Regions from separate parts of the Devosia sp. MC521 genome, predicted to be linked through region 2. Evidence: predicted binding sites of a transcription regulator. Region 2 holds the regulator's gene; each other region holds the start of a gene.
What was found. The regulator LexA, encoded in region 2, represses DNA repair genes until DNA is damaged. The targets are predictions, from matches to a motif close to TGTTCNNNNTGTGTTCNG.

Region 1: rmuC (DNA recombination protein RmuC) is a predicted target of LexA. The motif match lies at 1,745-1,762, and genes of this name have one in related genera.
Region 3: uvrA (excinuclease ABC subunit UvrA) is a predicted target of LexA. The motif match lies at 1,925-1,942, and genes of this name have one in related genera.

Annotation. Positions count from the first base shown of each region.
Region 1 covers NZ_CP059902.1:346,604-349,885, forward strand. The annotation lists gene truA (tRNA pseudouridine(38-40) synthase TruA) at 1-155, opposite strand, end outside; gene fmt (methionyl-tRNA formyltransferase) at 155-1,078, opposite strand; gene def (peptide deformylase) at 1,150-1,665, opposite strand; gene rmuC (DNA recombination protein RmuC) at 1,787-3,211, shown strand.
Region 2 covers NZ_CP059902.1:1,630,697-1,633,978, forward strand. The annotation lists gene H4N61_RS07800 (IlvD/Edd family dehydratase) at 1-1,181, shown strand, start outside; gene lexA (transcriptional repressor LexA) at 1,567-2,286, opposite strand; gene H4N61_RS07810 (BMP family protein) at 2,619-3,282, shown strand, end outside.
Region 3 covers NZ_CP059902.1:2,116,699-2,119,980, reverse strand. The annotation lists gene uvrA (excinuclease ABC subunit UvrA) at 1-1,646, opposite strand, end outside; gene ssb (single-stranded DNA-binding protein) at 2,101-2,643, shown strand; gene H4N61_RS10010 (MBL fold metallo-hydrolase) at 2,841-3,282, shown strand, end outside.

The DNA of each region.
Region 1 (3,282 bases), 1.3 Mb from region 2:
TCGGTGCGCCCAGCGGCTTGGCTGTTGACCGTTTCGCCTGAGAATTTCAGGACAGCTTCTTCCAACACTTGCTGAACGCTGATCTGGTTCTTCTGACGCTGCCAGCCGTAAAAGGCGGTGCCGTCATATTCGATGGTGAACTTATAGCGTGGCATTAGCCGACCATCTCAGGGAGTGTGCCTGCGCCGCGTAGGAAAGTGGCGGCGTCCATAGCGCCCTTGCCTTCGCGCTGAACTTGCGTGAGGCGCACAGAGCCCTCGCCACAGGCAATAACGAGTTCTCCGCCAAGGAAGGCGCCCGGCGCCCCAGAACCGGTCTCCAGCTGCGAGCGGAGGGCTTTAACGCGATAGGTTTTACCGCTGAGGGTCATCTCAAACCAAGCGCCGGGGAAGGGCGAAAGACCACGAATGGTGTTGTGGACCGCTTCCGCCGATTGGGTGAAATCGAGTTTGGCTTCAGCCTTGTCGATCTTGGCGGCGTAGGTGACGCCTTCCGCTGGCTGAGGCGTAAAATCGAGGCTGCCGCGTTCAAGCGCAGCCAGTGCGCGACCCATAAGGTCAGCGCCGACACGCATCATATTGTCGTGCAGCTCGCCCGCCGTCATGGTCGGGGTGATGGGGACGATCTCGGTGGGGCCCATGTCACCAGTATCGAGGCCTTCGTCCATCTGCATGACAACAATGCCAGTTTGCTTGTCGCCCGACATGATAGCGCGCTGCATCGGCGCGGCACCGCGCCAGCGTGGCAGGAGGGAGCCGTGAAGGTTCAAGCAGCCGTATTCCGGCGCTTCCAGAACCGCCTTGGGCAGCAGCAGACCATAGGCCACAACAATTGCGACCTCCGCCTCTAGGGATGCGAAAGTGGCTTGTTCTTCTTCGCTTTTCAGCGACTTCGGTGTGAAGACAGGAATGCCAAAGGCTTCAGCGGCCTTGTGAACCGGGCTTTTGCGTTCGGCCTGGCCACGGCCCGCGGGCTTTGGCGCGCGCGTGTAAACAGCGACAACCTCATGCCCTGCCGAAACAATTTCGGTCAGCGTTGGGACAGAAAATTCGGGCGTGCCCATGAAAACGATACGCATGGCCAAGTGCCTCTTTTAATATTGTCCCAACGGAAAAGGAGAGGGGCCGGAGCCCCTCAATCCAAATTGGCTTAGCGCGCAGACAGGCGGGCTTGCTTGTCGAACTTCTTGATGACGCGATCGCGCTTCAAGCGGCTCAGATAGTCGATGTAAAGAACGCCATCGAGGTGGTCGAGTTCGTGCTGAATGCAGACGGCCAACTTGCCATCGGCATCGACAGTGATCTCTTCGCCTTCAAGATTGGTGTACTTTACGGTCACCGTGCTGGGGCGTTCTACTTCGTAATAGAGTTCAGGGATCGAGAGGCAACCCTCTTCAGTCACCTGAATTTCCTCACCAAATTGGGTGATCTCTGGGTTGATCATGACATGGGGCGCAGGCTCATCGCCTTCGTTGGCCACGTCGATCACAACGATACGCTTCATGACGCCGATCTGTGGCGCGGCCAAGCCAATGCCTGGCGCGGCATACATGGTTTCCAGCATGTCTGCTGCCAGCGTTTTGATCTCGTCATCGATCTCAACGATCGGGTCGCAAACAGCGCGCAGGCGCGCATCGGGAATGATCAAAATGGGGCGGATAGCCATGGCAGAAGGTCCGGCAATGGAAGGATTGTCATGGATATGGCGATTTCCGGGCTCTTGGTCAACCTTAGTGGTGTCACACGAGAACATTTTGCGAACGAAAGAATCGGATTAGGATTGGTCCATGAGCGATCTCGACCAAATTCTTTTTACTCTCGGCAGCTTGCCGATTTCCATTGGCGTCACCCTCGTGGGCGTGTTGGCATTGGCGCTGCTGATCGCGCTTATTGCTGTGATGTCCAGCAATCGTGGCACCCTAGAGCGCGCCGAAATGCAGGCGGCGCAGAATTTAGAGAGCGTACGCTCGGGGCTTAACGATCAGATTTTGCAGCGTGATTCCCGCTTGCGCGAGATCGAGGGGCAGCTTCAGCACGAGCGCGAGCGCGCGACCGAGCAGATGTTTTCCGAGCGGGATCGTGCGGCCGACATGCAGGCGGAACTGGCGGCAATGCGCACGCGGCTTGATGAACAGGCCCGTAATCACGCCACGGAGCTGAAGCGCTTCACCGAAGCCCGCCAGCAGATGACGGATGAGTTCAAGGCCATCGCGGGTGACGTGATGCGCACCCATAGCGAGACCTTTACCAAGCAGAATCGCGAACAGGTCGATGTCCTCCTGAAACCCCTTCAGGAGAAAATAACTGAATTCCATCAAGGGCTTATCAGGGATCGATCGGCAATGTCCGAGCAGATTCGGGCTCTGTCGGAGAGCAATCTCCAGATCACCACCGAAGCGCAGAACCTGACGCGTGCGCTTAAGGGTAGTTCGCAGACGCAAGGCGCGTGGGGAGAAATGATCCTCTCCACAATTCTTGAACAGTCCGGCCTGCGTGAGGGTGAGCAGTATTTCACCCAGCAGAGCCACACGATTGAGGATAATCAGCGCCTGCGCACAGACGTCGAAATCCGCATGCCCAATGGCGATGTGCTGGTGATCGATAGCAAGGTGTCCCTCACTGCTTTTGAATCCTTCGTCAATTCGCCCGAAGACGAGCGAGAAACATACCTCCGAGCGCATATCCATTCGGTCCGGACGCACATTACCACGCTGGGCGCCAAGGGGTATAACCGGGCCGCAAAGTCTAGTCTGGACTACGTAATGATGTTTGTGCCGATTGAATCGGCGCTGGCGACGGCCATTCAGCACGACGCCAAATTGGTCGAATTTGGCATGTCCAAGGGCGTCATGCTGACGACCCCGACAACGCTGATGACCGTGTTGCGCACGGTGCGCAATGTTTGGGACATCGAAAAGCGCCACCAGAACGCCGAGGAAATCGCTGAACGCGCTGGCAAACTCTATGAAAAGGTTGCCGGATTCCTCTCGAGCATGGATCAGGTCGAAAAGGGCCTCAACACCGCACAAGCCAACTTCGCCAAGGCCAAGGACCAGCTGTCGTCCGGTCGCGGCAATGTCGTTCGGCAGATAGAGCAGTTGCGGGATTTGGGAGCAAAGACCAGCAAATCGCTTCCCCCTGGGTGGGAAGGACGGGACGATGATGCTCCCGTGCTGAAGTTGGTCAACGACGAACCTCTTGATTTGAATTAAGGTTTGGGCCCCGTCGAAAGCGGGGCCTTTACTTATCACATTTGAGAATAGCGACGAACCACGGACCGCTA
Region 2 (3,282 bases):
CAGCGACAACGATGAACTCGCTGGCTGAAGCTCTCGGAATGCAGTTGCCGGGTTCAGCAGCGATTCCAGCGCCTTATCGTGACCGTCAGGAAATGGCCTATCGCACTGGCAAGCGTGCGGTAGAGATGGTTCGTGAAGACCTCAAGCCATCGGACATTCTGACCAAGGAAAACTTCCTCAACGCTATCGTGGTCAATTCGGCCATCGGCGGCTCGACCAATGCGCCAATCCATATCAATGCGATTGCCAAGCATATTGGTGTCGACCTCAATATCGACGAGTGGCAGGAGCATGGGCACAAGGTGCCGCTCTTGGTGAACTTGCAGCCAGCGGGTGAATATCTCGGTGAGGACTATTACCACGCGGGCGGTGTGCCTGCGGTGGTGAATGAGCTGATGAAACAAAAGCTTATCCACGAGAACGCCCCAACCGTGAACGGCAAATCGATTGGCGAAAACTGCCGAAATCGTCCGATTGAAGACGACAAGGTCATCCGTCATTTCGACAATCCGATGAAGGCGGAAGCGGGCTTCCTCGTGTTGCGCGGGAACCTCTTCGACAACGCCATTATGAAGACTTCGGTGATCAGCCCCGAGTTCCGCGAGCGCTATCTCTCGGATCCGCAGCATCCGGGCATGTTTGAGGGCAAGGCGGTGGTGTTTGATGGTCCTGAAGACTATCACCACCGGATCGACGATCCCTCGCTCGCTATCGATGAACACACGCTGCTGTTCATGCGCGGTGCGGGGCCAATCGGCTATCCAGGCGCTGCGGAAGTCGTGAACATGCGTCCGCCTAGCTATCTGATTAAGAAGGGCATTTCGTCCCTTGCTTGTATCGGTGATGGTCGTCAGTCGGGCACGTCGGGTTCGCCTTCGATCCTCAACGCGTCGCCTGAAGCGGCGGCTGGTGGCAACCTCGCGATCCTGCGGACGGGCGACCGGGTGCGGATCGACCTCAATAAGGGGGAAGCTGACATCCTCATCTCGGACGAGGAAATCGCTGCTCGCCGTTTGGATCTGAATGCAGAGGGCGGATATAAATTCCCCAAGCATCAGACCCCTTGGCAGGAAATCCAACGCGGCCTGGTCGGCCAATTGGGCGACGGCGCCATTCTGCGTGGTGCCGACAAGTACCAGCGCATTGCCCAGACCGAAGGTCTGCCACGCGACAATCACTAAGCGCGATATGCGTGAGAAAGGGCCCGCGAAAGCGGGCCTTTTTATGCGTCCAGCCAGCGTGGCCGCGATTGGCCTATCTGTGGCTTTTGGCTGGCACTTATGGGCGTCAGCTTTGGCGCGGACATGGCCTTTTAGGGCGCGAAGGGGCGCGTTCTTTAGAGCGGGGATATATGAAAATGGAGGCGGCGCTCGGGCTTAGCCGTGAGCGCAATGCTCGGCTTTGCGCGTGTACTGGCTCAGCGCCTGTGATGTCGAAGGTCGGCGAGCGGGCGTTGGAAGAATATACGCCACTCCGGGGCGCGGGGAGTATCGTGGAGGCGTGTTACAAGAACCAACGCTGCGCAGAACAAAGGGGCAGAGTTTTTCAACTTGCCCCTCCGCCAATTCAGTACTTCCGCATCAGGCCGACCAGACGGCCTTGAACCCGGACCCGATCGGGCGGGAAGATACGGGTTTCATAGGCCGGGTTTGCCGCTTCCAGAGCGACCGTATCGCCCTTGCGGCGCAGACGCTTCAGGGTTGCTTCCTCATCGTCGACAAGGGCCACGATGATTTCGCCGTTTGAAGCCGTATCCTGCTTTTTGATGAGGACCGTGTCGCCATCAAAAATGCCTGCGTCGATCATCGAATCCCCGCGCACTTCCAATGCGTAGTGTTCGCCTGAGCCGAGCATTTCTGGCGGTACAGCGATGGTGTGCGAGTGGGTCTGGATTGCCTCAATGGGCGTGCCTGCTGCAATGCGGCCCATAACCGGAATGGAGATGGGGCGCGCATAATCGTCAGCGGCGGATGGAAGTGCACGCGCTGGGGGCGCGGCGACCTTGCCGAGAGTGCCTTCAATGACGCTGGGCTCGAACTTTGCCTTGCGGCCGCCCAAGGTCGGGTTCATCGAATCCGGTAGCTTCACCACTTCGAGCGCACGGGCGCGATTGGGAAGGCGGCGGATAAAGCCGCGCTCTTCGAGGGCAGTGATGAGACGATGAATGCCGGATTTGGACGCCAGATCAAGCGCATCCTTCATCTCGTCGAATGACGGAGGAATACCGCTCTCCTTCATCCGCTCATGGATGAACATCAGCAATTCGTGTTGTTTTTTCGTCAGCATCGGCCCCAGACCCCAGAATCGGAACATAGACGGAACGACTATATGTGTTCCTCAAATGTTCTGCAAGTGTTGCCATGTTCCTGTCAGAACTGCCAAACGGCTGTAATATGCGCATGCATAGATGTGTGATTTTGGCCGATCCAAGCCCGAGCCCCAAACATGCGTAAACGCGTCACAGGCACAGTGCGGCGTTGAGGAGCAAATGCGACTCGTCAGCAAGACGGAACAGATTTAAAAAACCTTAATTTTCAACTTGCCAACCAAGCGTGTTCGCTCGCTAGATAGGCAGGAGAGATTTTTGTTCGTTTTTTGCACACTCATTGGGGGTTAAAATGACCGCTCTAACGAAATTCGGTCGACGCGCCTTTCTTTCGGCGGCCGCACTCGGCGTCGCAGCTCTGTCGCTGACCGGGTCGGTATTGGCGCAGGATGTGACCAAGATTGCAGCTGTGTGGACCGTTCCGGTTGAGCAGCAGTGGGCATCGCGCCTCCATCTCGCGCTGATCGCAGCGCAGGAACGCGGCGAGATCGAATATGTGTATTCGGAAAACGTGTCGAACACCGACTATGAACGCGTCATGCGCGAATATTCGGAGCAGGGCGCTAAGCTGGTGATCGGTGAAGCCTTCGGCGTTGAACAGCCAGCGCGTGCCGTTGCGGAAGAATACCCAGAAGTGATGTACCTGATGGGGTCCTCGCTCCAGCCAGTTGAGCCAAACTTCGCCACCTTCGACAACTTCATCCAAGAACCAAGCTATTTGACCGGCATGGTTGCGGGCATGAAGACCGAAACCAATAAGATCGGCATGATCGGTGGTTACGCTATTCCAGAAGTGAACCGTCTGATGAATGCCTTCATGCAGGGCGCACTCTCGGTCAACCCAGAGGTGAAGTTCTCGGTGAGCTTCATCAACTCTTGGTACGATCCTCCGAAGGCCAAGGAATCGGCATTCGCTATGATCGATGCGGGCGCTGACATTCTTTACGCAGAGCGTT
Region 3 (3,282 bases), 490 kb from region 2:
TCGCGGAGGCGTTGCAGGGTTTCGAGAAGGCGGGCGTTGTCGCGCTGGTGCAAGCCGATAGATGGCTCGTCCAGAACATAGAGCACGCCGGTCAGGCCCGAGCCAATCTGGCTGGCAAGACGAATACGCTGGCTTTCGCCGCCCGACAATGTGCCGGAATTGCGGGACATGGAGAGATAGTCGAGGCCCACATCGATCAGGAAATTGATGCGTTCGCGGATTTCCTTGAGGATGCGCTCGCCAATCTGCTTTTGGGTCGGGCTCAGCTTGTCGGTGAGGTCATTGAACCACTCAGCGGCATTGCGGATCGACTTCTCCGTCACCTGACCAATGTGTAGACCATCGATCTTGACTGCCAAGGATTCTGGCTTGAGGCGATAACCGCCGCAGGACAGGCATGGCTTGGCCGACATGTATTTTTCGATTTCCTCGCGCGTGCCAGCGCTTTCGGTTTCCTTGTAGCGACGCTGCAAATTGCCGATGACGCCCTCAAACGCTTTTGACGTTTTGTATTGGCGCAGGCCATCGTCATAGACGAAGTCGATAGCAGTGCGGCCGGTGCCGAAGAGAACGGCGTGCTGAACTTCGAACGGCAGGTCTTTCCACGGCGTGGTCATGGCCGCGCCGTAGTGGGACGCAACGGCCGCGAGGGTCTGCTGGTAATAGGGCGCGCTGGTCTTGGCCCAAGGTAGAATGGCCCCGTCCTTAAGCGAAAGCTCGGTATCGGGGACGATCTGATCGCCATCGATGCCTTGCTCGGTGCCGATGCCGTCACAAACTGGGCAAGCGCCGAAGGGATTGTTGAAGGAGAACAGGCGCGGCTCGATCTCGGCGATGGTGAAGCCGGAAACAGGGCAGGCGAATTTCTCGGAGAAGGTCAGGCGACGCGGATTGCCCTTGTCGTCCTTCTCATCGGCGAATTCGGCAAAGGCAATGCCTTCTGCAAGACCAAGCGCCGTTTCAAAACTTTCGGCGAGGCGGCCGGAGATATCGGGTGAAACAACAAGCCGATCAACCACGACTTCAATGTCATGCTTGAACTTTTTATCGAGGGCCGGAGCGTCTTCGATCTCGTGGTATTCGCCATCGATTTTGACGCGCTGGAAGCCGCGGCGCATCAGCTCGGCGAGTTCCTTCTTGAACTCCCCCTTGCGGCCACGAGCGATCGGCGCGAGCAGATAAAGGCGTGTACCTTCCGGGAGCTCAAGCAGGCGATCCACCATCTGGGTGACGGTTTGGCTTTCAATCGGCAGGCCGGTCGCTGGTGAATAGGGAATGCCAACGCGGGCGTAGAGAAGGCGCAGATAGTCGTAGATTTCGGTGACAGTACCCACCGTCGAGCGCGGATTGCGCGAGGTGGTCTTTTGCTCAATCGAAATCGCGGGAGACAGGCCTTCGATGTGTTCCACATCGGGTTTCTGCATCATCTCGAGGAACTGGCGGGCGTAAGCGGAGAGGGACTCCACATAGCGGCGCTGGCCCTCAGCATAGATGGTATCGAAGGCGAGAGAGGATTTTCCCGAGCCGGAAAGGCCGGTCATCACAATGAGGCTGTCGCGCGGGAGCTTGACGTCAATGCCCTTGAGATTGTGTTCGCGCGCCCCGCGGACGATGATTTCGCGGTTTTGGCTCGGCGGGTTCTTCATCTGGTCGTCCATGCTTCAAATGGCGCAGCGGCTGCTGCACCATGGGAGTTATACGGATTTGGCGAAAGCCATCACATAGGCTCGCGTTGGGTTGCGCGCAAGAAATGCTAACGCGATCGTCAACGCAAAGGTTTTCGAGTCCGGTTCAAATGTTTTGTGAACGTAAAGGGAACATTTTATTTGAGCAAGCCCCGAATACTGCGCGACTTCGGAAGTCTGCTTGCATCAAGCCTGCTGACAGACCGTGTCAGCAGGGGCTTGACCGGCGGGCTTTGGTGTGGAACATTTTGAGAACATTAGTCAGTTGTTAAGAACCTGAAATGCGCGCCTGCACCGCGAGGCGGACTGGTTTAAGGTGGCTGACTTAGGTGAGTGTCCCGCACCGGGGATGGCCTCACCTCCTTGGAGCGTCCCGTAACGGTGCAGACCGGGACTGAATTCGGAAGGATTTGCCATGGCTGGCAGTGTGAACAAGGTTATTCTCGTGGGCAATCTGGGCAATGAGCCCGAAGTCCGCAACCTGCCGAATGGCGGTAAAGTTGTGAACCTTTCTATCGCGACTTCTGAACGCTGGAAGGACCGCAACAGCGGTGAACAGCGCGAGAAGACTGAATGGCATCGCGTGGTGATCTTCTCGGAAGGTCTGGCTCGTGTTGCTGAGCAGTATCTGCGCAAGGGTTCGAAGGTTTACATCGAAGGTCAGTTGCAGACCCGCAAGTGGCAGGACCAGTCCGGTCAGGACAAGTATTCTACTGAGATCGTGCTGCAGAACTTCAACTCGTCCATGGTGCTGCTAGATGGCCGTGGCGAGGGTGAAGGCGGCGGTGGCGGCGGCGGTTTCCGTGGTCAGCAGGACGACGGTGGTTTCCGTGGCGTCAGCAACCAGGGCGGTGGCGGCGGCGGTGGCTACGGCAACCAAGGTGGCGCATCGCGTCGTCCTTCTTCCAATGCGCCAGTGTTTGAGCCAGGCGGCATGGATGATGATATCCCGTTCTGATGTCGCTTTAGCAGGCATAGAATTTTTGAAGGGCTGCTCGCGAGAGCGGCCCTTTTGCGTTTGCGACTGGCCAGAAGATGAGATTTGGGTTGGTGCGAGGGGGGATGCGCGTTAGAGTTTTGCAATATTGATGCAAAGCATAGGTTTGGTAGAGCGCTTTACACTCGGCAAACGTGGGAATTTTCTTGGAGGAAGAAATGGTACAACGACGTTCAGTTTTGTTTGGCATGGCACTGCTGCCTTTGGGTGCGGCCACGAGTGGAGGGTTGGTTATGGCGCAGGAGGCAAGCGCAGACACAATTCCAACCAGCGGGGGCGATCTGCTCATTCACCCAGTAAACCACGCCAGCCTCGTGTTGGAGTGGGGTGGCAAAGCGATCTATGTCGACCCTGTTGGCGGGGCTGAGCTCTATGCAGACTTGCCGCCAGCCGATGCTATCGTGATCACACATGGTCACCAGGACCACTTCCATCTGCAAACGCTCATGGCCATCGCTGGGGATGCCAAGCTGATTACCAATCAGGAAGTGTTCGACCTTTTGCCTCCAGCACTGAAAGCCAATGCAACTGCTCTGGCCAATGGAGCAGAGGGGAGCCTGCTCGATATTCCGGTGCGTGCTATTGCGGCGCACAACATCA